Regions from separate parts of the Luxibacter massiliensis genome, predicted to be linked through region 1. Evidence: predicted binding sites of a transcription regulator. Region 1 holds the regulator's gene; each other region holds the start of a gene.
The links. Region 1 encodes Rex, which represses fermentation and respiration genes when NADH is low (regulators of the CRP and FNR family bind a similar motif). Its sites were predicted from a motif close to ATTGTTAANTANTTAACAAT; they were not measured.
Positions count from the first base shown of each region.

Region 2: EFA47_RS10370 (complex I 24 kDa subunit family protein) is a predicted target of Rex. The motif match lies at 8,291-8,310, and genes of this name have one in related genera.
Region 3: rsxC (electron transport complex subunit RsxC) is a predicted target of Rex. The motif match lies at 1,440-1,459, and genes of this name have one in related genera.

Region 1 covers NZ_UWOE01000001.1:1,616,461-1,627,411, forward strand. The annotation lists gene ilvB (biosynthetic-type acetolactate synthase large subunit) at 1-680, shown strand, start outside; gene serC (3-phosphoserine/phosphohydroxythreonine transaminase) at 717-1,799, shown strand; gene EFA47_RS07415 (phosphoglycerate dehydrogenase) at 1,801-2,964, shown strand; gene EFA47_RS07420 (2-isopropylmalate synthase) at 3,362-4,750, shown strand; gene EFA47_RS07425 (GntR family transcriptional regulator) at 4,773-5,453, shown strand; gene EFA47_RS07430 (NADP-dependent isocitrate dehydrogenase) at 5,455-6,651, shown strand; gene abc-f (ribosomal protection-like ABC-F family protein) at 6,818-8,746, opposite strand; gene EFA47_RS07440 (redox-sensing transcriptional repressor Rex) at 9,020-9,664, shown strand; gene EFA47_RS07445 (NAD(P)H-hydrate dehydratase) at 9,770-10,951, shown strand, end outside.
Region 2 covers NZ_UWOE01000001.1:2,235,683-2,246,633, reverse strand. The annotation lists gene EFA47_RS10395 (pyruvate formate lyase family protein) at 1-1,977, shown strand, start outside; gene EFA47_RS10390 (glycyl-radical enzyme activating protein) at 1,992-2,879, shown strand; gene EFA47_RS10385 (LacI family DNA-binding transcriptional regulator) at 2,939-3,925, opposite strand; gene EFA47_RS10380 (glucosidase family protein) at 4,146-6,872, shown strand; gene EFA47_RS10375 (carbohydrate kinase family protein) at 7,110-8,147, shown strand; gene EFA47_RS10370 (complex I 24 kDa subunit family protein) at 8,363-8,836, shown strand; gene EFA47_RS10365 (NADH-quinone oxidoreductase subunit NuoF) at 8,840-10,726, shown strand; gene EFA47_RS10360 ([FeFe] hydrogenase, group A) at 10,739-10,951, shown strand, end outside.
Region 3 covers NZ_UWOE01000001.1:1,827,422-1,838,372, reverse strand. The annotation lists gene ispH (4-hydroxy-3-methylbut-2-enyl diphosphate reductase) at 1-253, shown strand, start outside; gene rpsA (30S ribosomal protein S1) at 234-1,313, shown strand; gene rsxC (electron transport complex subunit RsxC) at 1,688-3,007, shown strand; gene EFA47_RS08475 (RnfABCDGE type electron transport complex subunit D) at 3,027-3,959, shown strand; gene EFA47_RS08470 (RnfABCDGE type electron transport complex subunit G) at 3,959-4,573, shown strand; gene rsxE (electron transport complex subunit RsxE) at 4,566-5,297, shown strand; gene EFA47_RS08460 (electron transport complex protein RnfA) at 5,310-5,885, shown strand; gene EFA47_RS08455 (RnfABCDGE type electron transport complex subunit B) at 5,898-6,710, shown strand; gene EFA47_RS08450 (FAD:protein FMN transferase) at 6,899-7,870, opposite strand; gene EFA47_RS08445 (NusG domain II-containing protein) at 8,044-8,400, shown strand; gene EFA47_RS08440 (Gx transporter family protein) at 8,430-8,927, shown strand; gene ruvA (Holliday junction branch migration protein RuvA) at 9,080-9,685, shown strand; gene ruvB (Holliday junction branch migration DNA helicase RuvB) at 9,703-10,704, shown strand; gene zapA (cell division protein ZapA) at 10,770-10,951, shown strand, end outside.

The DNA of each region.
Region 1 (10,951 bases):
AGTCCCATCAGGAGTGGATGGATAAGATTCAGGGATATAAAGAAAAATATCCTCTGAAATATCACCCTGGAATTCTGACAGGTCCCTTTGTAATAGAAGAGATTTACAGGCAGACCGGAGGGGATGCCCTTGTGGTGACAGAGGTGGGGCAGCATCAGATGTGGGCAGCACAGTATTACAAATATACAAGGCCCCGCACATTGCTGACATCAGGCGGCCTGGGAACTATGGGATACGGCTTAGGCGCGTCATTGGGCGCTAAAACTGGCTGCCCAAAAGAGACAGTGGTCAATATTGCAGGGGACGGGTGCTTTCGCATGAATATGAATGAGATTGCCACTGCTGTCAGGCATCATATCCCCATAATTCAGGTAGTCATTAACAACCATGTGCTGGGGATGGTCCGACAGTGGCAGAACTTTTTCTATGAGCAGCGCTATTCGGCTACTGTTTTAAACGATGCTGTGGATTTTGTGAAGCTGGCAGAGGCCATGGGTGCAGTGGGAATCAGGGCTTTTACCAGGGAAGAATTTAAGGAGGCCTTTGCCAGGGCGCTTAAGATGAACCAGCCGGTTGTGATTGACTGCCAGATAGACAGTGATGACAAAGTATGGCCTATGGTGGCGCCGGGGGCGGCAATCAGTGATGCATTTGACGAAAAGGATATGGAACAGAAATAAGGAATGTGAATTTAAATAATTTCGGGAGGAAATGAAATGGGCAGAGTGTACAATTTTTCAGCAGGGCCGGCAGTGTTGCCGGAGGAGGTCCTAAAAGCAGCAGCAGCAGAAATGTTAGATTACAGAGGAACCGGCATGTCGGTTATGGAAATGAGTCACCGCTCAAAAGCCTTTGAAGAAATCATCCATAGGGCAGAGGCTGACCTGAGGGAACTCATGGGGATTCCAGACAATTATAGGGTGCTTTTCCTTCAGGGAGGGGCGTCCCAGCAGTTTGCCATGATTCCTATGAACCTTATGAAGAACAAAGTAGCTGATTATATAGTCACAGGCCAGTGGGCCAAGAAGGCCGCAGCGGAAGCGGGGAAATATGGGAAAGTAAATAAAATTGCTTCATCGGAGGATAAAACATTTTCTTACATCCCAGATTGTTCTGACCTCAATATATCCGAGGATGCAGATTACGTATATATCTGTGAGAACAACACGATTTACGGCACAAAGTTCCATCAGCTGCCGGATACAAAAGGAAAAACACTGGTGGCAGATGTCTCCTCCTGTTTTTTGTCTGAACCGGCCGACGTGTCTAAATATGGACTTTTATATGGAGGGGCACAGAAAAATATCGGCCCGGCAGGTGTCGTGATTGTGATTATACGGGAGGATCTGATTACGGAGGATGTACTTCCTAAGACTCCGGCCATGCTCACTTATAAGATCCATGCAGATGCAAAGTCTCTTTATAATACACCGCCTGCATATGGGATTTATATATGCGGAAAAGTATTCCAGTGGCTGAAATCCCTGGGGGGATTGGATGCCATGAAGGTACGCAATGAGAAGAAGGCAGAGCTTTTATATAGTTTTCTCGATCAAAGCAAACTCTTTAAGGGCACTGTGGAGCACAAAGACCGCTCTCTTATGAATGTCCCCTTTATAACAGGAGATGAAGAGCTGGATGCCCGCTTTGTGAAGGCAGCCCACGAGGCAGGCCTGGAAAATCTGAAAGGGCACAGAAGTGTAGGCGGGATGCGGGCAAGTATTTATAATGCGATGCCTTATGAAGGAGTGGAGGCCCTGGTGGCCTTTATGGAGAAATTTGAGAAGGAGAATCTGTAAAATGTTTAAATATCATTGTTTAAATCCCATTGCCCAGGTAGGCTTGGAAAAGTTTGACGGCCAATATGTGAAAGTTGAGGATATGCAGGAGGCGGATGCAGTACTCGTAAGAAGCGCCGGAATGCATGATATAGAGTTTGACGACAATTTAAAGTTGATTGCACGTGCCGGCGCAGGAGTCAATAATATCCCTTTGGAAAAATGTGCAGAGAAAGGGATTGTTGTGTTTAATACACCGGGGGCCAATGCAAACGGTGTAAAGGAACTGGTAATCGCAGGAATGCTTCTGGCTGCCCGTGATATTATCGGAGGAATCAACTGGGTGCAGGAAAATGAGGAAGATGGCGACATAGCCAAAATCACTGAGAAGAAGAAAAAGGTATTTGCAGGCACAGAGCTGGAGGGGAAGAAACTGGGAGTAATCGGCCTTGGTGCCATCGGCGTGCTGGTGGCCAATGCAGCCACCCATCTGGGGATGGATGTGTATGGGTATGACCCCTATGTATCTGTGGACGCTGCCTGGAAGCTGTCCCGCAGCATCCATCACGCAAAGACTGTCGATGAGCTGTACAAGGAATGCGATTACATTACCATCCATGTCCCTGCCCTTGAAGATACAAAGGGGATGATCAATAAAGATGCCATCAGCCTGATGAAAGAGAACATAGTTATCTTAAATTTTGCAAGAGACGTCCTTGTCAATACAGAGGATATGGTAGACGCCCTTGTGGCAGGAAAAGTAAAGGGGTATGTGACAGATTTCCCCACACCAGAGATAACAGGCGTGAAGGGCGCTATTGTAATCCCGCATCTTGGGGCTTCCACGGAGGAATCTGAGGATAACTGCGCGAGAATGGCGGTGAAAGAGGCAAAAGATTATCTGGAAAACGGAAACATTACGCATTCAGTCAATTACCCTGACTGTGATATGGGAATAAAGACAGGCGGATCCAGGATTACAATACTGCATCATAATATACCGAATATGCTTGGCCAGTTCACCGGACTTCTGGCAAAGGCTAATATGAATATTTCCCTGATGGCGAATAAAAGTAAAAAAGAGTATGCCTATACAATGATAGATATTGACGGGGAAGTGAGCAGGGATGTAGAAGAAGCATTGGCTCAGATCGAAGGCGTGTTAAAGGTCAGAGTGATTATATAAGAAATACGATGTTAAGAAGTTAGGGGTATTCTCCGGGCAGGAATGCATAAACCACAGCCAGGTTTGTCATTTTTGTTTGCGGGGAATACCCTTTATTTCTGCGGACTGCGAGCATAAGCGGGTTTGCTGCCCCAGGTATTTGGCTGCCCCAGATATAGGGCGGGAGATAGCAGGCTGTCATTGGCTGTCAGGCCCTGCTTATGCTAAACATGATTGACAAAAAATGTATAAGTGTATACAATTATACGAGGATACAAATTTATTCCTGCGGGCAACGAGCCAAGGGGACATGTTTACATGTCCATTTGGCCACTGCCGCGAGGGTCTAATACCCCAATGCCTGCATCGGGGCCTTTGACTTGTAAACCAAACTGGAAAATACAGGAGGAGCTAGAAATTGGAGAACAGAAAAGTATTTTTAAACCAGCACACGAACCTTTTAGAGCTAGAGGAGCATATGTATCCTCTTGTTGATGTGGAAACCCCGAATACGTTCAGGAATCTATTTCAGTATGGGGAAATACCTAAGATTGCCTTTAATGACAGAATCGTCCCACACAATATGCCCGATGAAATTTGGATAACAGACACAACTTTCCGCGACGGACAGCAGTCACGGGCTCCTTATACAACGGAACAGATCGTCACGATTTACGACTATTTACATAGACTGGGAGGGCCCCAAGGGAAAATCAGGCAGAGTGAATTTTTTCTGTACAGCAAAAAAGACAGAGACGGGGTTTATAAGTGCCTGGAGAAAGGATATGAATTTCCTGAAATAACCAGTTGGATCAGGGCAAATAAAAAAGACTTTGAGCTGGTTAAGCAAATCGGGCTCAAAGAAACAGGAATACTTGTAAGCTGTTCGGATTACCATATATTTTATAAACTGAAAATGACCAGAAGGGAGGCCCTGAGCCATTATCTGTCTGTGGTCAGAGAATGTATGGAGACTGGAGTCAGGCCAAGATGCCACTTGGAGGATATCACCAGGTCTGACATATACGGCTTTGTCATCCCCTTCTGCTTGGAATTGATGAAGCTGAAGGAGGAGTACAAGATTCCTGTGAAAATCCGTGTCTGTGATACAATGGGATATGGAGTGAATTTCCCAGGGGCAGTGATACCCAGATCCATACCGGGGATTATTTATGGCCTTATGATCCATGCCGGGGTTCCCAGCGAGCTGATTGAGTTCCACGGGCATAATGATTTTTATAAGGCAGTGAATAATTCTACAACAGCGTGGCTCTATGGCGCAAGCGGTGTTAATTGTTCTATTTTTGGCATTGGGGAGCGGACAGGGAATACACCTCTGGAAGCCATGGTATTTGAATATGCACAGCTTAGGGGCACATTGGACGGCATGGATACAACTGCCATCACGGAGCTGGCGGAATATTATGAAAAGGAAATTGGGTACCATATTCCTGCCATGACGCCGTTTGCCGGCCAGAATTTTAATGTGACCCGGGCCGGGATCCATGCTGACGGAATGCTGAAAAATCAGGAAATCTATAATATTTTTGATACGGAAAAATTTTTAAACAGGCCGGCTATGGTGTCTGTATCCAATACTTCAGGCACTGCAGGGATTGCTTACTGGATAAATGGGTATTATAAACTTCCTAAGGAAAGGCAGATGGATAAAGATTCTGAGCTTGTAAAGGAAATAAAGGCCTGGGTGGATCATGAATATGAGGGCGGCAGGGTTACGGTCTTGACAGATGAAGAATTAGTTGCCAAAATAGATATTATATGCCAAGACAGGCATATAACACTTTAACCTGGGAGGCATAAGGCAGAATATGGATGAATATCAGGACAATTCCCTGGGCAGCCGTGTTTTTCAAAAAATCCGGGACGGCATTTTGGAAGGTAAATATAAAGAACACGAGGAACTGCGGGAGAATACAATCGGGAAGGAGCTGGGAGTCAGCCGCACTCCTGTGCGGGAAGCATTGCGGCAGCTGGAGCTGGAGGGCCTGGTGACTATTATTCCCAATAAAGGGGCATATGTTACCGGGATTTCGGCCAAAGATATCGGAGATATTTATATTATGCGCTCTATGCTGGAAGGATTGTGCGCCAGATGGGCCACGGAAAATATTACAGAGGAGCAGTTGGATGAGCTGGAGGAGATTATGATGCTCTCTGAATTCCATATGAAGAGGGAGGGAGGAGGCAGCGCGGATCAGATAGCTGAGCTTGACAACAGGTTTCATACAATTTTGTATGCGGCTTCCAACAGTAGGATTCTTGGCCATTTGCTGATGGATTTCCATAAGTATGTCCAGGCTGCCCGTAAATATTCTGTGGTGTCGGAGGAGCGCGCCCGCAAGTCTGTGCGTGAACACAGGCAAATATTGCGCGCCATCCAGGATAAGGATAAGGATCTTGCAGAACAGCTTGCCAACGAGCATATCCTGCATGTCATACAGAACTTGAAGAGACAAGGTTATGAAGAATTAGCAGAAGGAGACAGATAAGATGGAAAAGATTAAGATGGCCACACCTATTGTGGAGATGGACGGGGACGAGATGACACGTATTTTGTGGAAGATGATCAAGGATAACCTTCTCAAGCCTCACATTGAGCTTAACACAGAATATTATGACTTGGGACTGGAATATAGAAATGAGACAGATGACCAGGTGACAATTGACTCTGCCAATGCCACAAAGAAATATAAAGTGGCTGTAAAATGTGCGACAATCACACCCAACGCCGCCCGCATGGAGGAATATGACCTGAAGGAAATGTGGAAAAGCCCCAATGGCACCATCCGTGCGATTTTAGACGGCACTGTTTTTAGGGCGCCCATTGTGGTAAAGGGAATCGAACCCTGCGTAAAAAATTGGAAGAAGCCGATAACCATTGCCAGACATGCTTACGGGGATGTGTATAAAGGTTCTGAGATGAAAATACCGGGAGCCGGGAAAGCGGAGCTTGTATACACAGCCGAAGACGGCACGCAGACAAAAGAGCTTATACATAATTTTGAGGGGCCTGGGATTATTCAGGGTATGCATAACCTCTGCGGTTCTATTGAGAGTTTTGCCAGAAGCTGTTTCTCCTATGCTCTGGATACAAAGCAGGATCTATGGTTTGCCACAAAAGATACAATTTCTAAGAAGTATGACCATACCTTCAAAGATATTTTCCAGGAGATATATGATACTGAGTTTGACGAAAGATTTAAGGCGGCGGGTATTGAGTATTTTTATACCTTGATTGACGATGCAGTGGCGCGGGTTATGAAATCTGAGGGAGGCTATATCTGGGCCTGCAAGAATTATGACGGAGATGTGATGAGCGATATGGTTTCTTCAGCTTTTGGATCCCTTGCTATGATGACTTCTGTCCTGGTGTCACCAGAGGGGTATTATGAGTATGAGGCTGCCCATGGGACAGTGCAGAGGCACTACTATAAACATTTAAAAGGAGAGGAGACTTCCACCAATTCCGTAGCTACTATTTTTGCCTGGACAGGCGCCCTCAGAAAGAGGGGGGAACTGGATGGGAACAGTGAACTGATGAAATTTGCGGACAGGCTGGAGAAGGCCACCATTGATACCATCGAATCAGGAAGCATGACAAAGGATTTAGCGTTGATTACAACCATTGAGAATCCTGTTGTGCTAAACAGCGAGGAGTTTATTAAAGAAATAGCAAAACGCTTATAAGTCAAAGACCCCGATGCAAGCATACGGGGCATCAAACTAGCAGCGATGCAAGCATCGGGGTATGAGACCCTCGCGGCAGCCGCCAAACAGACATATAAACATGTCCGCTTGGGCTCCTTGCTCGTGGGAATAAAAGGATCTGCTTATAGCAGAATGGGAGGACGGCCTACTCGGCCAGTTCCTCCCATTTTTCATATAAATTTTCCAGTTCTTCATCATTGGCGGTTTTCTCAAGAGCCAGTTCCTGGCACTTTACGGAACTGGAATAAATCTCTTCCTGGGACATAAGCTGATCAATCTCTAAGTTTCTTTCCTCCAGGATGGAAATGCGCTCCTCTGTGCGCTTTAAATCATTCATCCGTTTTCTCTTCAGGGCCTTCTGCTCCTTTTGCTCCTGCCAGCTGATCCGGGAATCGCTCTCTTTATTACCGTGGGCAGCCTGGCCTTCAGGGGATGTATGTAACAATTGGGGGGCATATAGTGAAGTGAGGTCATCCCGCTTTTCAAGATAATAATCATAATCCCCAATATAGTTTATAAATGTCTGGTTTACCAGTTCCAAAATCCGTTTTGCCGTCTGGTTAATAAAATACCGGTCATGAGATACGTAGAGCACAGTGCCGGTATACTCATTCAAAGCCTTTTCCAGAATTTCCCTGGAGGTAATATCCAAATGGTTCGTAGGTTCATCCAGAATAAGGAAATTGGCCTCAGATAACATGAGTTTTGCCAGAGAGACCCTTCCTTTTTCGCCTCCGCTAAGATCCCGGATCAGTTTATATACTTCATCTCCTGTAAACTGAAATGCAGCCAGGGTGCTTCGTATCTCAGTATTCGTAAGGGATGGGTAAGCGTCGGAAATCTCTTCGAAGATATTTTTGTCCTCATGCAGGACATGGTGTTCCTGGTCATAATATCCGATAGTCACCTTGGAGCCAAGGGTAAAGGCTCCGGCATCCGGAGGGATGACCTGGTTCAGGATTTTCAGCAGAGTCGTTTTGCCTGTGCCGTTGTCGCCGATGACGGCTACATGCTCCCCGCGCTTAATCTCAAAGTCTATGTCCTTAAATAAGGTCTGGCTGCCAAAACTTTTGGAAAGTCCTTTGACAGTTAAGACGTCATTCCCGCTGAGGCAGGATGGCTCCAGGGAAAAATGCATGTCCTTTGCGGCCTCTTTGGGTTTTTCAATACGTGTCATCTTATCCAGCATTTTTTCGCGGCTTTCCGCGCGGCGGACAGACTTTTCCCGGTTAAAAGAGCGCAGTTTTTCAATCACGGCTTCTTGGTGCTGTATCTCCTTCTGCTGGTTTAAATATTCTTTGAGCAGGGCATCCCTGATTTGCTGTTTCTTCTCTGCATATGCCTTATAATTGCCCAGGTACATCCGTATTTCGCCGTTTTCTATCTCCACAACTTTTGTGACAACCCGATTCAGGAAGAATCGGTCATGGGAAACGATAAAAACAGCACCTGGATAATTCATGAGGTAGGTTTCCAGCCATGTGATGGAATTTAAATCCAAATGGTTGGTAGGCTCGTCCAGCAGGAGGATATCTGGTCTGGTGAGCAGCAGCTTGCCAAGGGATACGCGGGTTTTCTGCCCCCCTGACAGAGTGTCAGTCATTTTTGAAAAGTCCTCCTCCAAAAAACCAAGGCCTTTCAATACACCGGCCAGCTCGCTCTCACATGCATAACCATTTTCAGACTCAAATCTAGATACCATCCTGTGATAAGATTCCAGTTTATTATGAAGGGCATCGCCGCTTAATGTCTTAAGTTCCTGTTCAGCAAGCCGTATCTGCGCTTCTAATGCAAGGATATCAGCTTTTGCTGTTTTTACCTCCTCGTAAATAGAGAGTCCGCTCTGCAGATGCTGCTGTTGGGCCAGATACCCTAAAGTTTTACCTTTTGTCAGAATAATCTCTCCCCCGTCTGCCGGCTCTTCGCCCACGATCATTTTAAGGATTGTGGATTTCCCGGCGCCATTTACGCCTACCAGTGCAGTTTTTTCTCTGTCTTCTATATGAAAAGCTCCATTCTGTACAATGAGCTGTTCCCCGAAAGATTTAGTAAGATTGTGACATGCCAATACCATAGACAGCCTCCTGTAATCCAAATAAATTTAATATGATGCAAGATCCTGCAGGCCGGATAGGGCCTGCCCCAGGCCTTCCCGGCGTATACAGGATTTATACGTTCCTTGTTCAATACCCATTTTATTATAGCGGAAATAAACCGAAATACAACAAAAATTTGACTTTGTTCTTACAATTCTATATAATAAGGCAAAGATGTGTTTGATAATCCAGGTTTTTAAGTACCTGCAGGTTACTGAATGCATCCCAGAACAAATTTGGAGGCGATAACTGTGGAAGACAGAGAGATATCACGGGCAGTGATAGGGAGGCTGCCCAGATACTATAGATATTTGGGTGAGCTTTTAGATGCAGGGGTAGAACGCATTTCTTCGAATGATTTGAGTAAAAAGATGCATGTGACTGCTTCCCAGATCAGGCAGGATTTAAATAACTTCGGTGGGTTCGGCCAGCAGGGATATGGCTATAATGTAAAGTACCTCTATACGGAGATCGGAAAGATTCTGGGACTTAACAGGCCTCACAATATGATTATCATAGGAGCCGGAAATCTAGGGCAGGCGTTGGCCAATTATGCGTCATTTGAGAAGAATGGGTTTATTCTTAAAGGACTTTTTGATGTGAATTCCCGGTTGGAAGGGGTGGCTATCCGGGGAGTCCCTATCCGGATGATGGACGAGCTGAAGGATTTTGTAAGTCAGTCAGATATTGAGATTGCCGCGCTGACTATCCCTAAGTCAAAAGCCATTGAAGTAGCTGAGATGCTTATAGAAAATGGAATCAGGGCTATCTGGAATTTTGCACATACAGATTTGAACCTGCCGGAAGACATTATTGTGGAGAATGTGCATTTGTCTGACAGCCTGATGCGCTTGTCATATACAATCAGCCGCTATCAGGAAGACCACGGAAAATAAAGAAGGGTATCAGACGTGTATTAAGGACAGCTTGTCTTTTTTACACGTTGTTTCATTTCAGAGGGGACTTTCTTTGTTCCCACAAAATATAAAGGAGGCTGGAATATGGAATATTTGCCTACAGGAGAATGGATGCAGAGGGCAGACAGTTATACCATCCATGAGATAGGCATCCCATCCCTGGTGCTGATGGAGCGGGCGGCGCTCTCCGTTGTGGAGGCCATGGAACAGGATGGGGCAGACTTGACAAAGACCCTTGTGGTCTGTGGATCAGGAAATAATGGTGGTGACGGGTTTGCAGTTGCAAGGCTTCTGAAGGGAAAAGGCTGTCAGGTCACAGCCGTTTTTGTGGGCCGGGAAGAATCTATGAGTGAAGAATGCCGGCTGCAGATGCGGATAGCAGATAAGTCAGAAGTCCCTATAGTCACAACAATAGAGGCCGGAGAATATACTAGTATTGTAGACGCTGTTTTTGGCGTGGGGCTCAACCGGGAAGTATCAGGCAGGTACCGCAGCATAATAGAGGCAATGAATGCCTTGCAGGGACACAAGACAGCAGTGGATATTCCATCCGGGATCTGTTCTGCCACGGGGCAGGTACTGGGCATTGCTTTTAAAGCAGATCTGACAGTTGCTTTCGCATGTGCAAAGCTGGGATGCATCCTGTACCCCGGATATTTGTCTGCAGGCAAGGTTGTGACAAAGGATATTGGTATTAGCGGGCATATATTTGAACAAGAGACAGGAGTGTGTTTCCGATACCATAAGGCAGACTTGCAAAGGCTTCTGCCCCGGAGAAAGGCGGATTCACACAAGGGTACATACGGAAGAGTCCTGATGGTTACCGGGAGTCCAGGTATGTCAGGGGCAGCTTATTTAAGTGCTATGGCTGCCTACACGTGTGGGGCGGGACTTGTACAGATCTATACTTCTGAGGATAACCGGGTGATCCTCCAGCAGCAGCTCCCTGAGGCGATTTTGGCCACATACAGGGAGTATGAAGAGGAGCGGTTTAAAAGCCTGCTTTCCTGGGCAGATGTTGTCTGTATCGGATGCGGCCTTGGGCAGAGTAAAACAGCAGAGAAATTATTGGCCCAGACGCTGAGGGAAGCAAAAGTGCCCTGTGTTGTCGATGCAGATGGACTGAATCTTTTGAGCAGACATCTGGAACTTTTAGAAAAGAAAGAATGTCCCCTGGTATTGACTCCCCACATGAAAGAAATGGCCCGTTTGCTGGACTGTCCGGTCAGAGAACTAAAGGATCAGCGTCTTACCAGAATAAGAGAG
Region 2 (10,951 bases), 620 kb from region 1:
CCCATCCCAGGGTTGGACAGCTGGCTAATGCGTACAGACAGGTCGGGGTTTTTAGAAAAATTCCAGGGGTGGGCCGGCCCTTATATGGAAGAGGATATCATAGATTCTACCATGTATATGGACTGCGCCCACCATGCCATGGGAGTTGAGGCTGTACTTAAGCATGGATTCGCAGGCATCAAAAGGGCGGCAGAGGAAAAGCTTTGCCATGTAACAGAAGCACAGGGGCGGGATTTTCTTGAGAGTGTGATTGCGGCACAGGATTCTTTGATAACACTGACAAAAAGATTTGCAAAAAAAGCTGAAGAAATACTGGAAAATGAAGCCTGCCCAGAGGTCAGAGAGAGACTGATGAGGATTAGCCGCGGGGCGCAGAAATGCCCCATATATCCTGCAGAAACTTTCTATGAAGCCTTGAATACTTTTTGGTATTTGCGGGAAATCGGCAATTCCTTTGAATCTCTTGGATTTGCCATACTGGGGCATATAGACAGGATCCTGGAAAAGTATTATACCAGGGATCTGGAGGCCGGCATTATAACCCGGGAAGAGGCAAAAGAACTCATCACTTGGTTTGTAGCGCTGACAGACGCCAGATGGGACCTTGGGGACACACCCTACGGCACAAACACAAGTTTAAATATTGGCGGATGTGATGCAGAGGGAAAGCCAGTATTTAATGATATTACCAGGTTTGTAATCGAGGCATATCTGGAATACAGATTTGTAAACCCAAAGCTGCAGGCCAGGTTTTCTAAGGGGGCGCCGGATGCATACTACAGTTTGGTAGGAAAATTGGCGGCATCGGGCACAAATGTACTTTCTGTATTCAACGATGAAGTTCTGATAAAGGGGTTTATGGATAAGGGGAAAGAACTTCAGGACGCCCGGCTTTATGTGTCAGGGGGCTGCCAGGAGCCAGTTCTGGCCAATACGGAATTTGGATCCCGGGCCTTCTGTTACCTGAATCCTTCCAAATATCTGTTGATGATGATATTCCCCAGCCAGTATGCGTTTTTTGAACAGGAAAGGATTGTCCCAATATCCTTGGAATGGTGCCGGGATTTTGAAGAATTTTATGCAAGAGTATTTTATAATTTAAAGTTGATCGTCAATGCAGTTACCTGGCATTATAACGAGTTCGAGAATTTCTGGAAGTATTATAATCCTTGTCCTTTATATTCCTCCACCATTGAGGGGTGTATTGAAAAGGCAAGGGATGTATCAGAAGGAGGGGCAAAATATAATGGGAATACCTTTGCTGTCAGTGGAATCGGTACGTTTATTGATTCCATGTATGCCATATATAAATCCGTGTTTGCGGACAAAAAAATAAGCTGGGAGGCCATGAAAGAACTTCTGGCCACAAACTTTGAGGGGGAAGAGCAGATTCGCCTGTGGCTCAAAAACAAGGTGGCAAAATACGGCAAAGATGAGGATGAGATAAAAGAACTTACAAAAAGAATTTATGATGACATGTCTGTTATTGTATCTGGAATGCCGAATACCCGGGGAGGGCAGTACGAGGCTGCCCTGTGGTCTTTCTATGGATACGAATGGCTGAAAGCAAAAACAGGAGCCACGCCAAATGGCCGGAAGGGCGGGGAGTCATTATCCAGGGGCATTAACCCGGCAGAGGATGTAAACACAACAATTGCACAAATGGTGCATTCTCTGGCCGATATAGATTTAAGCAAGTATCCGGGGACGGCAGTGATGTATTTTGAGATGCCTCTGACTTTGGCCGGCTGTGATGAAAAGGTTTTTGAATCTTTAATCCGCTATTTCCAGAAATGCGGCGGGAATGTATTTGATTTTGATGTTGTGGATGCGGCGGCTTTGGAGGATGCGCTTAAAAATCCCCACAGGCACCAAAACCTGGTAGTCCGGGTTTGCGGCTACAGTGCCAGGTTTGTGACGCTGGACAGGGAGATGCAGATAGAAATTGTGAACCGGGCAAAGCGGATTGCAGGATAGGAGTGAGGTGCCAGGTGGAAGTAAATCTATTTAATATACAGCGGATGTCCCTCCATGACGGGCCGGGAATCAGGACGACTATATTCTTTCAGGGATGTAATCTTAGATGTGCCTGGTGCCATAATCCAGAGTCATTTGAGAGTGGGAGGCAGATTCAATGGAATCAAAGCAGGTGTATATCCTGCGGGGCCTGTACAAGAGCCTGCCAGGCAGGGGCCCGGTACTTACGGGGGGAAAAGCTTGTCTATGAACGCTCCTTATGCAGAGGATGCGGCGGCTGCGCCCGTGTATGTATGGCAGGGGCAGTGCGCCAGGTAGGGTTTACAATGGACACAGGGCAGGTTTTACAGGAGGTATTAAAGGATAAGGCTCTGTATGAAATTTCTGGAGGCGGAGTGACTTGTTCAGGCGGTGAGCCTCTTCTGCAGGCAGAGGGGGCCGCATGTCTGCTGGAGGGACTTAAGTCTGCGGGAATCCATACAGCAGTAGATACAGCGGGGAATGTCCCGTTTGAAAATTTTGAAAAGGTGATTCCCTTCACAAATGTATTTTTATATGATTTAAAGCTTTGGGACAGCGGGATGCATCAAAGATATACTGGTATATCTAATGAAAGGATACTGGAGAATTTTGAAAAACTGGAAAGAATCTCGCAGATTATCGTCAGAATCCCTTTTATAGGTGAAATTCAGGAGAGTGCGGTAAAACCCCTGGCCTGTTTTCTTAGGGGAAGAAAAAATGTAAAAATGATAGAACTGCTCCCATATCACAGACTGGGGGAGGGGAAATATGCAGAATTGGGCAAAAAGAATGCTGCCTTTACGGCTCCCTCCAGAGAAGTGCTTGAAAAGGCAGCAAATGATTTTAAGGAGCAGGGGGCCTCTGTTAGGATATCTGGCTGAAAGCGCTGCGGGACTGGCTTTAAAGGCAGGTGCATGGAACGGATATATAGTAAGGAGGCCTACACCAATGTTGTTTTACCGTCCACCATGACCAGTCCGGGAAGAATAATTTCCTGCTCTGTTATCTCTTCCCCCTTGATTTTCTTTAAAAGTGTGTCCACCAGTACCTGGGATAATTCCTTTAAGGGCTGGCGGATGTGGGTGAGCGGGGGGGTGAGCAGATGGGTGAGCTCGATGCCGTCATACCCTACTGCCTTGACCTGCTCTGGAACCCGTATACCCCGGTCATATACACAGCGCAGGGCATAGGCGATTATAATATCTGTAGAAAAGAGTCCGTCGATCTCAGGATGATGCTCAAGCAGTGCATCAATAATCTGTGTATAGGACTCTCTTTTAAATTCATCGGCTGCCAGCTCGTAAGTGATACAGTTCACCTGGTGGAGCGCGCAGACCTCCTCAAAAACCCGGTGCCTTTCCAAGGCCGGTGAGGGGATGGCCGAATAACCGCTAAATTGGAGAATGTTTTTACATCCATTGGCGATCAGCTTCTCTGCGGCAAGCCGCCCCCCCAAGCGGTGGTCGTAGTGGACGGACGGTATGTTCCGGCCAAGTACCATATCACAGCCGACGATAGGCAGGTCAATATTCTCATATTCCTTGCTTTTGAGCATATGTGTGGCAATGATAATGCCATCCACTTTATTCTGCTGGAGCATCTTAATATAATCCTGCTCCCGGTTTGCATTTTCCTTTGTGTTACATAATAACACTTTATATCCTGATTCATATAATAAAAGCTCAAGTTCCCGGGTAAGTTCTGAGAAATAAGGATGGGAAATATCGGGAAGAAGCAGGCCTATTGTATATGTACGCTGGCTGAAAAGGTTGCGTGCAATCTGGTTAGGCTGATAATTCAAATCCTCCATAGCCTGGTAAACCTTTTGATAGGTCTCCTGCGATATATATCCTCTTTTATTCAAAACGCGGGAAACTGTCCCCACAGAAACGCCGGACCTGGCAGCGACATCTTTGATAGTAGCCATAGTAGAACCTTTCGTTTGCGATGATTTATATTTGCCTTACTGTGTGTCTGAAAACTTATCCTATCCATGGGTTCCCCATCGGGGCCTGAATATTTGGGAATCCTGCCAATTGGGATAAGCAGACAGGCAGCCAAAGCTATGAAAAATGAACATTTATGTTTTTGATTATATCGGTTTTTATTATAAAAAGCAATACAATATGAAATGTAGAGGACGCGAAATGTTAATAAAAATACCATTGGCAAAAGACAATCCCATAGTGTCCCTTGGAGTATACAAGGACGGGATAAAAGAGAAGGAATTACAAGTCAGGCTGGCAGAAGGATTCCCTGATAAGTGGGGGTATTTTCTGATGGAGGAAACTGACAGGGAGGTAAAACTCCGCACAAAGGAAGGCAGGGTGGGAGGGAGGGCCATACAGCTTCTGGGAGATGAAGTTCTGGAGAGGATGCAGTATGAAAGGATCCGGCCGCTCTTCCACCTGGCCCCGGAGTGCGGGACCTTTGGGTATATTCTGAGATTGTACAGGAGATCGGGCATATGGAATTTTCAGATACAGCACCGAATGCTGGAGGATGACGGGGAAGCTGTCATACGCACGGTGAGAAGCCGGGATCTCTTTCACTGGAAGATGCCGGCAAAAATCAGCGGCCTGTTAGAGAGGGGGGAACATATTCCCGTCTACTGCCAGAAATGCGGGTTTGAAAACTGGGCCGGCAGGATTACGTCTGTATACTGGTTTCAATGGGATGGGCACGTTTATGAGCTGGCCGCATCAGATCATACGGGGGGAGCATATAGCAATTTTTTATCACAGGTCTTTGAAAAAAAAGGAGGATTACTTGTACCTCTGAAAGCTGCCAGACATATCCGTCTCTGGAAAAGAGAATGGAGGGATGTGAGGTTGGAGGAAGATTTCTGTGAGAATCTAAGGTTCCGCATTTCACCAGGGGTCTGGCCGGACATTCAGATTAAGGAAGGTGAGGGAGCCGGGGAGGATATATATGCCGCCGCCTTTGAACTGCTTTTAAAAATTGATATAAGAGACTCTGAAGAAATAGAGATTGCAATATGTGGATGCCATATTTTGTGGAACCGTAATACGAAAAATTTGGTGTGCAGGGGTGCCCAAATGCGGGCAGAACCCCAGGAGAACCTACTTTGCCTGCAGCTTTGGTATGACCAAGGGATTATGGAAATACTGGCACAGGGGCATGTCCTGGTGGAGTTCTTTGAGAGGGAGTGCCCTGCAGAAGCCAGTCCCAAGGAAGGAATTGCAGGGAATATTGACTTTAAGGTTCCAGTGCAGGAATCTGAAATCCTTCTGGTGCGGGACAGAAAACAATCAGCAGTAATCATGTCGGCAGAGCTTTTTGGGTTGAGAAGTACCCGTTATCCAGAGGAATATAAAGGGATGGAGGCGGCTAGTGGAAAGCTTATCTATGATAGTCCCTCATTCCAGATTTATGACACGTATATTAGAGACCAATGTTACGGTGAGCCTCCGGCATATGTAATGGACAGAGACAAAGTACTCTCATGGCCCAGGGTCACGGAGGAATTCTGCTGGAGAAAGACTCCCTGGGGAGATATGTGCAGGCAGATACATAGAGGCCCCTTCCACCAAATACCTGACAGCCTTGGAAAGTTCCCTGAACTGTATACGGGAATCCCTGTTTTGGATGTGGCATATAACATAGCATGCGAGGTGTTTTTCCTCTGCAGTTCAGAGGATTACGCCATGCCCGGCCAGGAAGGGATGTGGGGCAGTGGTTTGTTCCAGGGGAAAGGGGAAGGCTTTGGTGTATGGCTAAGAGATACGACCCATACAGCAATACGGTGCGGTACCCTGTTAGACCGGGAGGGGGCATACCGGACGCTGCGGTATACGGCATCAAAGGGATTTGACAATGGCGCAGACGGACTTGCCATGCCGGCAGTGGGGATATGGGATTATTATTGTGTGACAGGGGATGTTTCCCTGATCTATGATACTTGGGGAGATCTGTGCGGCAGGATGGAGGAGGCCTGCAGGCATTTTGACCCTGCCAGGGGATTGGTCAAAGCCTGCCAGTCTACCTCTAACGACGCATTCGAGGAGGCAGAGGCAGGCGGGTACTGCCTGAGCACAGAGATTTATTATATGGAAGCGTTTCTTTGTATGGAGCGGATGGCCTGTCTGTTGGGAGAAGAAAATAAGATATTCGGGCAGTATGGGGATATAGGGCGCCGGATGCGAGAGAGGATCAGGAAAGAATTCTGGAAGGAGGAGGCAGGGTATTTTACAAGCGGCCCGAAGGGAAGCGATGCTTGGGCGTATAGTATGTGGGAGACATCAGGCGCGGAGGGCGCGGTGTGGGGCAGATTTAAGATTGCAGGCCCGGGACAAAAATACCGGATGCTTGAACAGATGGAGCAGGCCGCCATGACGGAATTTGGCCTGGATTTGTTTCCCTGCCGGAAAGAGAAAAACCATTTCTGCCATAGCAGCTGGGGCGTGTGGAATGCCGGAATTGCAGCTGCGGCCTGTGAGACAGGCAACTTTGCGCTTGTCTGGAAACTTTTAATGCAGCAGGTGAGAAATGCTATAATCAATAGAACCTTTTATGAAGTGGTGGATGTGGACACAGGAAGGGCATGGCGGTGGCCTGGGCAGCTATGGCATGCGGCGGGATTTATATCTACAATTTTTTATGGCCTGCTGGGCATAAGCTATGATGAAAAAGGAATGTACCTGAATCCTGTGTTTTGTCCAGATACGGAAACCACAGGACTTCACCAGATACGCCTTACAGGCCTGCGTTTTGGCAAGGGTGTTTATGATATAGTCAGTACGCCGGGGGGAAGGCAGATACTTTTGGACGGACAGGAGGTATCCTATATACCGGCAGAGTTAAGCGGCAGACATGAAGTAGACATCAAGGTATGCCCCCAGGGCACCCCGTAACACATGTCCTTCGGACAGGTGGACTACGTCCAATAAGGTATACCCCCAGGGCACCCCGTAACACATGTCCTTCGGACAGGTGGACTACGTCCAATAGGGTATGCCCCCAGGGCACCCCGTAACACATGTCCTTCGGACGGGTGGACTACGTCCAATAGGGTATACCCACAGGGCACCCCGTAATACATGTATTTTGAGTATCATGATAAAATGGATGGTTTTAAAGGAGGAGAGGAAATGAGGAAAGGAATTGCAGTTGCAGGCAATCTGATTGTAGACCATGTAAAAATAACAGATATCTGGCCAGCCAGGGGAATGTTATGCAATATAGAAAAAGAATACCGGTGTATTGGAGGATGCGCCGGGAATACAGCGGCAGGCCTGGCAATTATGGATAGCTCCATCCCCCTTTCCTGTTATGGGCGTACAGGGACGGATGAGGATGGTGAATTTATACGCAGCCAGTTAAAAAAACTTGGGGTGCCTGTGGAAGGCATACAGTATTCACCAGAGGAAAGCACTTCTTATACAGATGTTATGTCCGTGAAAGCTACTGGAGAAAGGACTTTTTTTCACAGAAGAGGGGCAAATAAAGAATTTGTACTTTCAGAGGAGGAAATAGCCTGTATGGAGGCATCCATCTTACACATAGGGTACGCGCTTCTGCTGGATGCAATGGATGCCAGGGAGGAGGTTTATGGGAGCGTGATGGCAAAGACACTTGCGATGGCCCAGAAAAGAGGGATTCAGACATCCATGGATGTGGCCAGTGAGGAGGGCGGGCGGTTTGGCCAGGTTGTGGCGCCCTGCCTGAAGTACTGTGACTATTTTATAGCCAATGAAATAGAAGGGGGGAATATCACTGACATTACCCCCCGGGATAGGCAGGGGAATATTGACAAGAAAAAAATAAAAGAAATTTTACTGCGTTTACACCGTATGGGTGTGGGGACGCTGGCTGTAATCCATGCACCCGAGGGGGGATACGCCCTGGACTGCCAGGGGAACTATTGGGAGGCCCCCGGATTTTGCCTCCCAGAGGGTTTTATAAAAGGCAGCGTGGGGGCAGGGGATGCCTTCTGCGCCGGCATGCTGTATGCGTTATACCAGGAGTATCCGGTTAAGGAGGCGCTGCAGTTTGCCAATCTATCTGCAGTGTGCAGCCTGACAGCGGAAGATTCCATCAGCGGCATGAGGCGTCTTGCTGAGATGGAAAGGCTCGGGATAGAATTGGCGAGGGGGATTTCTGAAATAGCCCAACGGCACAGGCCATGAATTCTAAATCCAGGTATACATTGGAGATACAGAATTTTGCCATAAATTGAATCTTAGATACGGCGGGCGCCTGTCATATTTCCCTATTATTTTTTTCGATTTCATATTGATTATTAGTGGAATTTAACATATAATAGTGCTTAATTGATAAAATTTTAACTATATAATACATATGCTCAGTTGATAAAGAGAGTATATTTTAAAGGAGGTATCCCATGTTAGAACAGACCTATTATGATAAGGCTGACGAGATCATAGCATCACACGGTGACGAACAGGCATCCCTTATCCCTATTATCCAGGATATTCAGACTGAATACCGCTACCTTCCGCCAGAGCTTCTAAGCTATGTTGCCAGTAAGCTGGGAATCAATGAAGCCAAGGCCTACAGTGTAGCGACTTTTTATGAGAATTTTTCTTTTGAGCCAAAAGGAAAATATATCATAAAAGTATGTGACGGGACAGCCTGTCATGTGCGCAAATCTATTCCCATCCTGGAAAGGCTTTACAGTGAGCTGGGACTCTCAAAGGACAAAGCTACAACGGATGATATGCTCTTTACGCTGGAAACCGTCTCCTGCCTCGGCGCCTGCGGACTTGCGCCGGTCCTGACAGTAAATGATAAAGTATACCCGGCAATGACCCCAGATGCGGCGGCAGAATTGATTCACGAATTGAGAGGAGCTTAGAAAATGGAAAGAATTAAAAACAGAGAGGATCTGGGGCAGGTCCGCAAGGCTTCAAAGATACAGATGGAGAGCAGTAAATGCAGAGTGCTGATTTGTGCGGGAACCGGATGCCTGGCAGGAGGATCAGGAGCTATATTTGACAGAATGTGTGAGCTGGCAAAAGAGAATCCAGATGTGGAGGTTCATTTTGGGCCTGAGATCGCCCACGGTGACGGCGCAATCGGAGTTAAGAAAAGTGGATGCCATGGTTTCTGTGAGATGGGCCCCCTGATGAGGATCGAACCCCATGGTATTTTGTATACAAAAGTACAGCCAGAGGACTGTGACGAGATTTTCCACAGGACAATAGAAAAGGGGGAGCCTATCCGGCACCTGCTTTTTAAACAGGATGGAGTAGAATACCAGAAGCAGGAGGACATTCCTTTTTATAAGAAGCAGACAAGAAATGTCTTGAAAAACTGCGGCCATATTGATGCTGAGCACATTCAGGAATACATATCCACAGGCGGCTATTGTGCCTTGGAAAAGGTTTTGTTCGAAATGAAACCCCAGGAGGTTATACAGGAGATTACAGAATCTAACCTGCGGGGGCGTGGGGGCGGCGGCTTCCAGACAGGTTATAAATGGTCCCAGGTGGCAAGGCAGCCGGAGAAGGTGCGCTTTGTAGTCTGTAATGGGGATGAAGGTGACCCGGGGGCATTCATGGATAGAAGCATCATGGAGGGCGACCCCCATAAGATGATTGAAGGCATGATGATTGCCGCCTACGCTGTAGGCGCACAGGAGGGGTATGTCTATGTGCGCGCAGAGTATCCTCTGGCAATCAGCAGGCTGAAGCTGGCCATTGAACAGGCCGAGAGCTGCGGACTTTTAGGCGATAATATCTTAGGGACAGGTTTTTCCTTCCGGCTGCACATTAACAGAGGGGCGGGCGCTTTCGTATGTGGGGAAGGAAGCGCCCTGACAGCCTCCATCGAAGGAAACCGGGGGATGCCCAGGGTGAAGCCTCCAAGGACAGTAGAGCAGGGGCTGTTCGCCAAGCCGACAGTCCTCAATAACGTGGAAACCTTTGCCAATGTGCCTATGATTATCCAGGAGGGGGCCCAGTGGTTTAAGAGTATTGGGCCAGAGAACAGTCCCGGGACAAAGGCTTTCGCCCTGACCGGAAGCGTGAAACATACGGGATTGATTGAAGTTCCTATGGGGACTACCTTAAGAGAGGTCATCTACGATATTGGGGGAGGCATTAAAGGAGACGGAGAGTTTAAGGCTGTACAGATAGGAGGGCCTTCAGGAGGATGCCTGATAACCCCTCATCTGGACGTAGAGCTGGATTTTGATTCTTTAAAAAAGATGGGGGCAATGATAGGCTCAGGCGGACTGGTAGTCATGGACAGCCGTACCTGTATGGTCGAGGTGGCCCGCTTCTTCATGAATTTTACACAGAACGAGAGCTGCGGAAAATGTGTTCCCTGCCGGGAAGGTACAAAAAGGATGCTGGAGATTCTGGAAAGGATCGTGGCGGGAAATGGAAAACCAGAGGATTTGGACCTGCTGGAGGAACTTGCCACCACGATCACGGAGACTGCACTCTGCGGCCTGGGGAAAAGCGCGGCGCTGCCGGTCATGAGTACTTTGAAACTGTTCCGTGAGGAATATTTGGAGCATGTTGTTGAGAAGAAATGTACTTCCCACACATGTACTGCACTTCGGAGATTTATTATCAGTGAGGAACGGTGCAAGGGATGTTCTAAATGTGCAAGGAACTGTCCCGTAGGCGCTATCAGCGGAAGGATAAAGGAACCATATGTGATTGACAATGAAAAATGTATTAAGTGCGGCGCCTGTGAGAGTGCATGTGCTTTCGGCGCAATACATATAGAAGGGTAGGAGGAAAAGAGCATGGGTTTTATAACAATTAACAATAGAAGAGTGGCTTTTACAAATGAGAAAAATGTTCTTTCTATCATACGTAAATCTGGAATTGACCTTCCTACATTCTGTTATCATTCTGAGCTTTCTACATATGGGGCCTGCCGTATGTGCGTAGTTGAGGATGACAGAGGAAGAATCTTTGCATCCTGCTCAGAGATCCCAAGGGACGGCATGGTGATC
Region 3 (10,951 bases), 210 kb from region 1:
TCAGACTGAAGCACAGAGCATTGCAGAAGAGGTGGATGCTATGATAGTGATTGGCGACAAACATAGTTCCAACACCCAGAAGTTATTTGAAATATGCCAGAAAGCATGTAAGGATACGTACTATATACAGACACTTGACGATTTGGATTTGAATCAATTAGGGTCAGTGGAAACAGTAGGTATTACAGCAGGGGCATCCACGCCCAACAATATAATTGAGGAGGTTCAAAATAATGTCAGAATTATCTTTTGAACAAATGTTAGACGAGTCATTCAAAACTATTCATAACGGAGAGGTAGTCGAGGGGACTGTTATTGATGTGAAGCCGGATGAGATTATCCTGAATATTGGATATAAGGCAGACGGAATTGTTACAAAAAGTGAATATTCCAATGACCAGTCTGTAGATTTGACCACTGTTGTTTCCGTGGGCGATCCGATGACTGTGAAGGTTCTGAAAGTAAATGATGGAGAGGGCCAGGTGCTGCTCACATATAAGAGGCTCGCAGCAGAGAAAGGGAATGAAAGACTCAGAGAAGCTTTTGAAAATAAAGAAGTATTAAAGGCTACTGTCACACAGATTCTGGGGGGCGGCTTATGTGCCACAGTTGAAGAGGCTCGTGTATTTATTCCGGCAAGTCTTGTGTCAGACTCCTATGAGAAGGATTTAAGTAAATATGAAGGGCAGGAGATTGAGTTTGTAATCAGTGAGTTCAACCCAAGAAGGAACCGTGTGATCGGCGACAGGAGGCAGCTCCTCGTAGCGGAGAGGGCCGAAAGGCAGAAAGAGTTATTTGCGAAACTGCAGGTTGGGGATACAATTGAAGGCACTGTTAAAAACGTAACAGATTTCGGCGCTTTTGTAGACCTTGGCGGCGTAGACGGACTGCTGCATATATCTGAGATGTCCTGGGGCAGGGTTGAGAACCCGAAGAAGGTATTCCAGGTAGGGGATTCCCTGAAAGTACTTGTGAAGGACATCAATGATACAAAGGTTGCTCTTAGCCTCAAATTCCCTGAGACGAACCCATGGGCACATGCAGCAGAAGATTTTGCTGTGGGCAATGTTATAACAGGAAGAGTCGCACGTATGACAGACTTTGGCGCTTTTGTAGAGCTTGCGCCTGGAGTGGATGCACTGCTCCATGTATCCCAGATATCCAAAGCACATGTGGAGAAACCTTCTGATGTCCTCTCAATCGGCCAGGAGATTACAGCTAAGATTGTGGATCTGAACGAGGCAGACAAGAAGATCAGCCTGAGCATGAAAGCGTTGGAGCCGGAAGTACAGGATCAGGCAGATACAGAATAATCGTACTAAATAGGTTTTTAAAGAGAGGTTTTTGATTCTCTGTTATAGAATTTTGAGGCACAGGAATAATATTCCAGTGTCTCTTTTTCTCGTACCGGAAATTTAGTGTCCCAAGGACGGCGTGGCTGTGTTAAATATTCGACAAGATGTACCGATTTATATGCAAGAAAATGTTTATATTTACTAGATTTTGCATACAATTTTTAGTACAATATTAGAGTATGTTTGAGGCTGATACATGTGCCATATATGTCCTGTTTGCCGGCATTTTTCTTGTCTGTATAGAGGCCTGGCAGGCTGGGGCACTTATTTTGGCGGAAGTAATAATCAAACATATTCTAGTATTGCATAAAGAGAAAGGAAGGTAATTGAGAATGGGGCTTTTGACTTTTAAAGGCGGAATTCATCCCAATGACGGAAAAAGTCTGGCAAAAGACCAGGCCATTACTGCTATACTGCCTGAAGGCAGTCTGGTGTATCCTCTTTCGCAGCATATAGGCGCTCCTGCAAATCCTATGGTAAAAAAGGGCGACCATGTGTTAAAAGGCCAGAAGATTGCTGAGGCGGGAGGCTTTGTGTCAGCTCCTGTTTATGCGTCAGTGTCAGGTACTGTAAAGGGTTTGGAAAAGCATTTTAACCCTTCGGGGAGCAAGGTAGAATGTATAGTAGTAGAAAATGACGGGGAGTACCAGGAGGTCGCGTATGAACCGGCCAAACCTTTAGAGGAGATGACAGAGGAGGAAATTATAAATAAAATCGGGGAGGCTGGCATCGTAGGTATGGGAGGCGCCGGGTTCCCTACAAAGGTAAAACTCTCTCCTAAAGAGCCAGATAAAATAGAGTATATTATTGCAAACTGTGCGGAATGTGAGCCTTACATAACTGCAGACTACCGCAGGATGCTGGAGAATACGGAAGAACTCGTGAGTGGAATGCGGGTTGTATTATCCTTGTTCAAGAATGCCAAAGGTATCTTTGCAGTGGAGGATAATAAAAAGGATTGCATTGAAAAGCTTAAAGAGGCCGTAAAAGGGGAAACCCGCATGGAGGTTAAAGCGCTTCAGACGAAGTATCCCCAGGGTGCGGAGCGTCAGCTGATCTATGCGGTGACCAGGCGCGCCATACACGCCGCCATGCTGCCGGCTGATGCAGGATGCATTGTGGATAATGTAGAAACCCTGATAGGCATTGACCAGGCGGTGGTCAAGGGAAAGCCTTTGATGGAAAGAGTCGTGACTGTCAGCGGGGATGCTGTAGCAAAGCCTGGAAATTTCCGGGTTCTTTTAGGCACAAGCCACCAGGAGCTTATTCAGGCTGCAGGAGGCTTTAAGACAGAGCCTGAAAAGTTGATTTCGGGCGGTCCCATGATGGGGTTTGCCATGGTGGCCCTGGATGCGCCGGTTACGAAAACCTCTTCCTCCATCCTTGCGTTTAAGGAGGATATAGTGGCAAAGTCAAAACCCACCCCATGTATAAACTGCGGCCGCTGTGTGGAAGTGTGCCCCAGCCGTATTATTCCTTCTAGGCTGGCGGATTATGCAGAAAGACATGACGAAGAGACCTTTACGGCACAAAACGGCCTGGAGTGCGTGGAATGTGGTTCCTGCAGCTATGTCTGTCCTGCAAAGAGGCCGCTCAAGCAGTCCATAGGGTCAATGAGGAAAATCGCCCTGGCAAACAGAAAGAAAAAATAACAAAAGAGGTGAATTAAAAGTGAACGAGAAATTAAACATATCATCCTCACCGCACATACGGGACAAAGTAACCAGCGGCAATATTATGCTGATGGTAACTATTGCACTGCTTCCGGCCACTATTTTTGGGATTTATAATTTCAGGCATGAGAATGCATGGCTATTGGTAGTTGTTACTACTGCCTCTGCGGTGCTGGCTGAGTACATATATGAGAGGCTGATGCATAAAACCGTCACAATCAAGGATTTCAGCGCAGTTGTGACGGGACTTCTGCTTGCGCTGAACCTGCCGCCCACACTGCCTTTGTGGATGGGGGCGCTGGGTTCTGTGTTTGCCATTATTGTTGTAAAGCAGCTTTTCGGCGGACTGGGGCAGAATTTTATGAACCCAGCGCTGGGAGCAAGATGTTTTCTGTTGATTTCCTTCACAGGCCGCATGACATATTTTGTATATGACGGCGTGACAGGAGCCACCCCCCTGGCAGAAATGAGGGCGGGCAATGCCGTAAATACGATGGATATGCTGCTTGGAAATATCCGTGGTACAATCGGGGAGACATCAGTGATTGCGATTATGATAGGCGCTATGTTCCTGCTGCTGATGGGAGTGATTGATTTAAGAATCCCAGGTACATATATTGTGACATTTGTTATTTTCATCTCCATTTTTGGCGGCCATGGGTTTGACCCCTATTTTATAACAGCACACTTGTGCGGCGGCGGCCTGATGCTGGGCGCATGGTTTATGGCAACGGATTATGTCACATCGCCAATCACAAAGAGCGGCCAGATTGTTTATGGAATCTGCCTCGGACTTCTGACCGGACTTTTCAGGCTCTTTGGGGGTTCGGCAGAAGGGGTTTCCTATGCGATTATCATCAGTAACCTTTTAGTCCCACTGATTGAGAAGGTTACTCTTCCAAAACCATTTGGTAAAGGAGGAGAGAAATAATGAATAAAATAGCAAAAAACACGTTTATACTTACGGCAATCACTTTAATTGCGGGAGTTTTATTGGGGTTGGTTTATGAGGTGACGAAAAACCCTATAGCAGTGGCCAAAGAAAATACTAAGCAGGAGGCATACAGAACGGTTTTGCCAGATGCGGCATCTTTTGAAAGCTATACGGATTTCGATGGCTCAAAAGCATCCGAAGTGCTGCAAGGCGCCGGATATACAGGTGAAGATATCACGGAGGTGGCCCAGGCGGAGGATAAAAATGGCGAGCTGATCGGATATGTTATTACGGCCACTTCCCATGAGGGATATGCTGGGGATATCCAGATCTCCGTAGGGATCTTAAATGACGGGACCGTAAAGGGGATTGATATGCTTTCTATCAATGAGACAGCGGGATTAGGCATGAAAGCAGATGAACCAGAATTTAAAAATCAGTTTAAGGATAAGCAGGTAGAAAAATTCTCCTATACAAAAAGTGGAGAAGAGGGCGATGATAAGATTGACGCACTCAGCGGGGCAACAATCACTACAAGTGCGGTGACAAACGCAGTGGATTCTGCCCTTGTATATTTCCAGAACGTGTTAGGAGGTAGTGTTGATGAATAAGTACGGAGAAAGACTGTTTAACGGCCTGATTAAAGAAAACCCTACTTTTGTACTGATGCTGGGAATGTGCCCTACACTGGCAGTCACCACGTCAGCAGTCAATGGCATAGGCATGGGACTTTCCACCACAGTGGTGCTTGTACTGTCAAATATGCTGATTTCCATGCTCAGGAAGATTATCCCGGATTCAGTCAGAATGCCGGCATTTATTGTAGTAGTGGCCTCATTTGTTACTATCGTGCAGTTTCTGTTGGAAGGTTTTGTCCCAAGCTTATATGCTTCTCTGGGACTGTATATCCCTCTCATTGTGGTAAACTGCATTATTTTGGGAAGGGCAGAGAGCTATGCCTCTAAAAACCCCATACTTCCATCCATGTTTGACGGAATAGGGATGGGACTTGGATTTACGGTGGGACTTACAGCTATCGGCGTGGTCAGAGAATTGATTGGCGCCGGAAAGATATTTGACATACAAGTACTGCCTTCCTCCTATGAGCCTGTGACAATTTTTATACTGGCTCCTGGCGCATTCTTTGTTCTCGCCTGTCTGACTGCCCTGCAGAATAAGGTTAAAAACCGCTTGGCAAGAAGAGGGGATCCGGCGGCAGAGAAAATCGGATGTGGAACGGGATGTGAATCCTGTGGCCGGAAAGACTCCTGCGGAGGCGGTATTTTTCCAGCAGAAGCAGAGATTATAAAAGCAGAAGCAAAAGAGAAGGAATAGGAGGAGAGCGGGATGAAAGAATTATTTTTAATTGCAGTAGGCTCTGCCTTTGTAAACAACGTCGTGCTGAGCCAGTTCTTGGGAATCTGCCCGTTTCTCGGCGTGTCTAAAAATGTTAAGACGGCCGGGGGCATGGGCGGCGCTGTTGTATTTGTCATTACGATAGCTTCTCTTGTCACAAGCCTGATTTACCAATTTATCCTGGTGCCTGCGGGGTTTGAATATTTACAGACAATTGTATTTATTCTTGTCATTGCTGCCCTTGTACAGTTTGTGGAGATGTTCCTAAAGAAAGCCATGCCTCCTTTGTATAATGCCCTAGGGGTGTATCTGCCGCTGATCACAACAAACTGTGCTGTGCTTGGCGTGGCGCTGACCAATGTCCAGAAGTCTTATAATATTCTGGAGGGTGTGGTAAATGGCATTGCCACAGCATCTGGATTCTTGGTGGCGATTGTCTTGATGGCCGGCATCCGGGAAAAGATCGAGTATAACGATGTGACAGAGTCTTTCAAAGGAACACCTATTGTCCTGGTTACAGCTGGGTTAATGGCAATTGCATTTTTCGGATTTTCAGGATTGATTTAGGAGGAAAGAGACATGAGTATATCAGCAATTTTAATAGCTGCGGCAATCGTCGGCGGAACTGGATTATTCATCGGTATCTTCCTTGGGATATCTGGAAAGAAGTTTGCCGTGGAGGTAGATGAGAGGGAGGAGGCTATCCTTGGCGTCCTTCCGGGAAATAACTGCGGCGGCTGCGGCTACGCAGGATGTTCAGGCCTTGCAGCGGCCATTGTGGAGGGAAGCGCAGAGGTAGGGGCCTGCCCCGTGGGAGGAGCCCCTGTCGCAGCTCAGATCGGTGAGATTATGGGAATTTCGGCTGGGGAGCAAGTACGCCAGACTGCATTTGTGAAGTGTGGTGGGACCTGCGAGAAGGCCCAGGACCAATATGAATATTATGGGATCGAGGATTGTGTTATGGCAAGCATGATGCAGGATGCAGGCCCCAAAGGCTGTTCATATGGGTGCATGGGTTTCGGTACTTGTGTAAAGGCGTGCCCTTTTGACGCAATACATATTTTGGATGGAATCGCCGTTGTGGACAAGGAAAAATGTAAGGCCTGCGGAAAATGTATCGCAGCATGTCCAAAACATTTGATTGAAATGGTGCCATATAACCAGAAAACGTTTGTACAGTGTAATTCCAATGATAAGGGCAAGGCCCTCATGGATGTCTGTCTGGTGGGCTGTATCGGCTGCAGGCTGTGTGAGAAAAACTGCGAGGCGAAGGCTGTGACAGTGACAAACAGCCTGGCCCATATTGATGCTTCCAAATGTACGAACTGTGGGATATGTGCAAAGAAGTGCCCGAGGAAGATTATTATACCTAGGGAAATACCAGTAGAATAAAAAAGAATATAGAAAGCTAAACCGGGGCAGCCAATAGATTTGTGTCTGCTCCGGTTTATTTCTGTGGGCAAAGGGCCAAGGGGACAGGTTTACATGGCCATTTGGCGGCTAATGCGGGGGTATGATAAAATACACTGATGGCCCCATAGCTGCCAGTTTGACGTCCTGTTTGCATTGGGGGAATTGGCTTACCCTACATAGTGAAGCTCAAAATCATCTGTAACATAAATAGCCTGCACATGGTCGAGAGATTCTATCAGGCGGCTGCCCTCCTCCAGTCCCAGTGCGAAGCAGGAAGTGCTCAGTGCATCCCCGTCTGTAGAAGAATCTGAGATAATAGTGACCTGTAAGATATTGCTTTCATAAGGGTACCCTGTCTCAGGGTTCAGGATGTGGTGGTAAATATGCCCGTCCTTTTCAAAATATCTCTCGTAGGTTCCAGAAGATACTACAGACTTGCCGCGGATATCTACATCTGTTATGACCATATTTCTTTCTTCAAAAGGCATTTGGATCCCTATGTGGAAATCTTCTCCGTTCATCTTTCCGCCTATGGCAAGCACATTCCCGCCCAGATTAATCAGGCCGTGGCTGACCCCTTCTTTCTCCAGAAACTCTTTCAGCTTATCGGCAATGTACCCTTTCGCGATTCCGCCAAGGTCAATGGAGGCCTGGGGATCCTTAAGCTGGATTGAATTTCCTTTTACCAGGATATTCTCATATCCTACATGGCTGACCGCCTCAGAGATGGCGCTCTCATCGGGTATATTCCCTGGGTTATGGCTGATATCCCACAATTCTGTCAGGGGTGCGATTGTAATGTCAAAAAGTCCGTCTGTAAGCCTGCTATATTCCAGTGATTTCTCAATCAGCGCCGCTGTTTCCCAGGAGACGGTGACAGGATTCCCGCCTGCTGTATTGATTTTTGCCACATCGCTTGTTTCCACAGTTCTGCTTAGGAGCTGTTCATAATATTCACACAGGTCTTTACACTGGGTCAATAAGGTTTCGTCAGTGGTTCCCCATATTTCGATTGTAACTACTGTGTCAAAATACATATCTGTCATTTTCAGAGGTTCTTCAGATTGAGCAGAAGAGGCGCTGCAGCCGCTGAGTAAGAAAAGCGCAGATAACAGGATATATAAAAGAGTATGTTTCATAATGTAACCCTTTCTTTATGTAATGCCTATATTCAGCCGTATATTTATTGAACGTTAGGAGTTCAAGAAATATAATGTTTTGAATTATTATAAACACTTTCAGCCTAAATTACAATCGAACATGTGATTGCATTCTAAAGGCCTGTATGCTATGATAATGGCTGGAGGACTGTATGAGGAAAAATGATTTTGTTTTATTAGGCTTTTTTCTGGCAATTGCGCTGTTGGGAACCGTATATATTTTTATTGCGGGCAAGGAAAGCGGAGGAACTGTAAAGATCAGTGTAGATGGCAGGGCGTGGGGGAATTATGATTTGTCAGCGGACCAGACTGTGGATATAAAAGGGACAAATATATTGGAAATCCGGGATGGCAAGGCATCTATGAAGACGGCTGGCTGCCCTGACCAGATATGTGTCCACCAAAAGCCTATATCCAAAAATGGGGAGAGTATTATCTGCCTCCCAAACCGTGTGGTGGTGACAATAGATAGTGAAAATGAAGCTTCATTGGATGCCGTGAGCGGATAACAGTGGGCGGAGTTAAAAAGGAGGGTTCTGTGAAGGGCAGAGCAGCATATTTTGGAGTATTTACGGCACTGGCTCTTATTTTCAGCTATGTGGAGATGCTGATTCCGATTCAGCTCGGGGTGCCGGGCATTAAACTGGGACTTGCCAATTTGCTAGTTGTAATCATGCTTTATAGGTGCGGGGTTAAAGACGCATTTCTTCTCTCGGCAGTCAGGGTTGTGCTGTCCGGTTTTATATTTGGCAGCATGTTCAGCATTCTGTACAGCCTGGCAGGCGGGATTTTAAGCCTGGCAGCTATGGGACTTTTAAGAAAGACAGATTCTTTTAGTGTCATAGGGGTTAGTATGGCAGGCGGAGTTTTTCACAATATGGGACAGCTGCTTATGGCTATGGCGGTCACAAAAACAATAAAGATTGGCTATTATTTTCCCGTGCTTTTAGTTGCAGGGGTGGTGACAGGCATATTAATTGGGGTGGTATCGGCTGAGGTTTTAAAGAGGGTCCAAAACCTTCCGTTAAAAAGTTGAAGGAAAAGGCCCCATGCAGGCATACGGGGCATCAAAAGGGCGGCCATGCAGGCAGCGGGGCCTTAGACGCTGGCGGCAGCCATTAATTGGCCATGTGAGCATGTCAGCCTGGCTCGTTGCCGCGGGAATAAAAAGGATTGTGGGGGATAGGTATGATTTCATATGTTCGAGGTGAACTGGCCTATATTGAAAAGGAAAAGGTGATTATAGATGTGGGGGGAGTAGGGTATGGTATTTATATGCCAGGCCAGGCAATGAGCCTTCTTCCCCAGCCGGGAAATGAAGTTAAAATACATACATATTTGAATGTCCGCGAGGACGCCATGCAGCTGTTTGGCTTCCTGACACGGGATGACCTGGAAGTTTTTAAGCTTGTGATAGGGGTCAGTGGGATTGGGCCCAAAGGAGGCCTCAGTATTTTATCCCAGCTTACTCCGGATGAGCTTAGGTTTGCAGTGCTGTCGGGCGATGTGAAAGCTATCAGCGCATCTCCCGGGATTGGTAAGAAAACGGCAGAAAAGCTGATCATTGAACTGAAGGATAAGCTGGATATTGAAGATGCCCTGCACAGGGTATCCGGGGGCGGCGCTGATGAACCGGCCTATGAGCTGTCTGGAAGCGTTCAGTCTGAGGCAGTACAGGCATTGACGGCGCTGGGGTATTCCAGCGCCGACAGCCTGCGGGCCGTAAAGCAGGTAAGCCTTGAGAATCCTACAGTCGAGGATGTATTGAAAGAAGCGCTCAAAAAGATGCTTTAGCAGTATAGAGGGGACATATGGGAAAGCGAATTATAACTACAGAAAATTTAGAAGAAGATGTGAAGATCGAGAGCAGTTTGAGGCCTCAGTTTCTGGAAGATTATATTGGCCAGGAAAAGGCAAAGGAGACACTCCATATATATATCAGGGCTGCGAAAGAGCGGCAGGAAGCCCTGGACCATGTGTTGTTTTACGGCCCTCCTGGACTTGGCAAGACAACCCTGGCTGGGATCATTGCAAATGAGATGGGGGTGAATATAAAGATTACCTCTGGGCCGGCCATAGAAAAACCAGGAGAGATGGCTGCGATTCTGAATAACCTGCAGGAAAATGATGTTTTATTTGTAGATGAAATACACCGCCTCAACCGGCAGGTGGAGGAGGTCCTGTATCCGGCCATGGAGGATTACGCCATTGACATTATGATCGGTAAAGGGGCCACGGCCCGGTCTATACGCCTGGACCTGCCTAAATTTACCCTGGTGGGCGCAACCACCCGCGCAGGGATGCTGACAGCCCCCCTGCGTGACAGATTCGGCGTGGTGAACCATCTGGAGTTTTATACAGAGCATGAATTAAAAACCATTATTCTGCGTTCTGCCGCAGTCCTGGGGGTAGAGATAGACGAAAGAGGAGCCTTAGAGCTTGCAAAGCGTTCCAGGGGTACTCCCAGGCTTGCAAACCGGCTGTTGAAGAGAGTCCGGGACTTTGCACAGGTCAAATATGACGGGGTGATTTCAGAGGCTGTTGCAAATTATGCGCTGGATTTACTGGATGTGGACAGATATGGACTGGACCATATAGACAGAAATATTTTGCTCACAATGATCCAAAAGTTCCAGGGAGGCCCTGTGGGCCTTGATACGCTGGCTGCCTCTGTCTCTGAGGATGCAGGTACACTGGAAGATGTCTATGAGCCATATCTCTTGAAAAGCGGCTTTATCCAGAGAACCCCCAGAGGCCGGATCGCCACAGAGCTTGCCTATGGACATCTGGGAATCCCTAGGGAAATTACTTGAAAAAATAGTTGGTTTTTGATTTCATATAGTTTATAATAACAGGTAAGAAACGCGAGGAGGATGCTATGAGTTCAGCAAAACATTTCACGGAAGTTTTAATCGGAGGAAAAGTCTATACACTGAGCGGATTTGAGGGTGAAGAGTATCTTCAAAAAGTTTCTTCCTATCTGAACCATAAAATTACAGAATGTACCAACAGTGAAGGGTACCGAAAACAGAGTGCCGATACCCGTAATGTGCTCCTTGC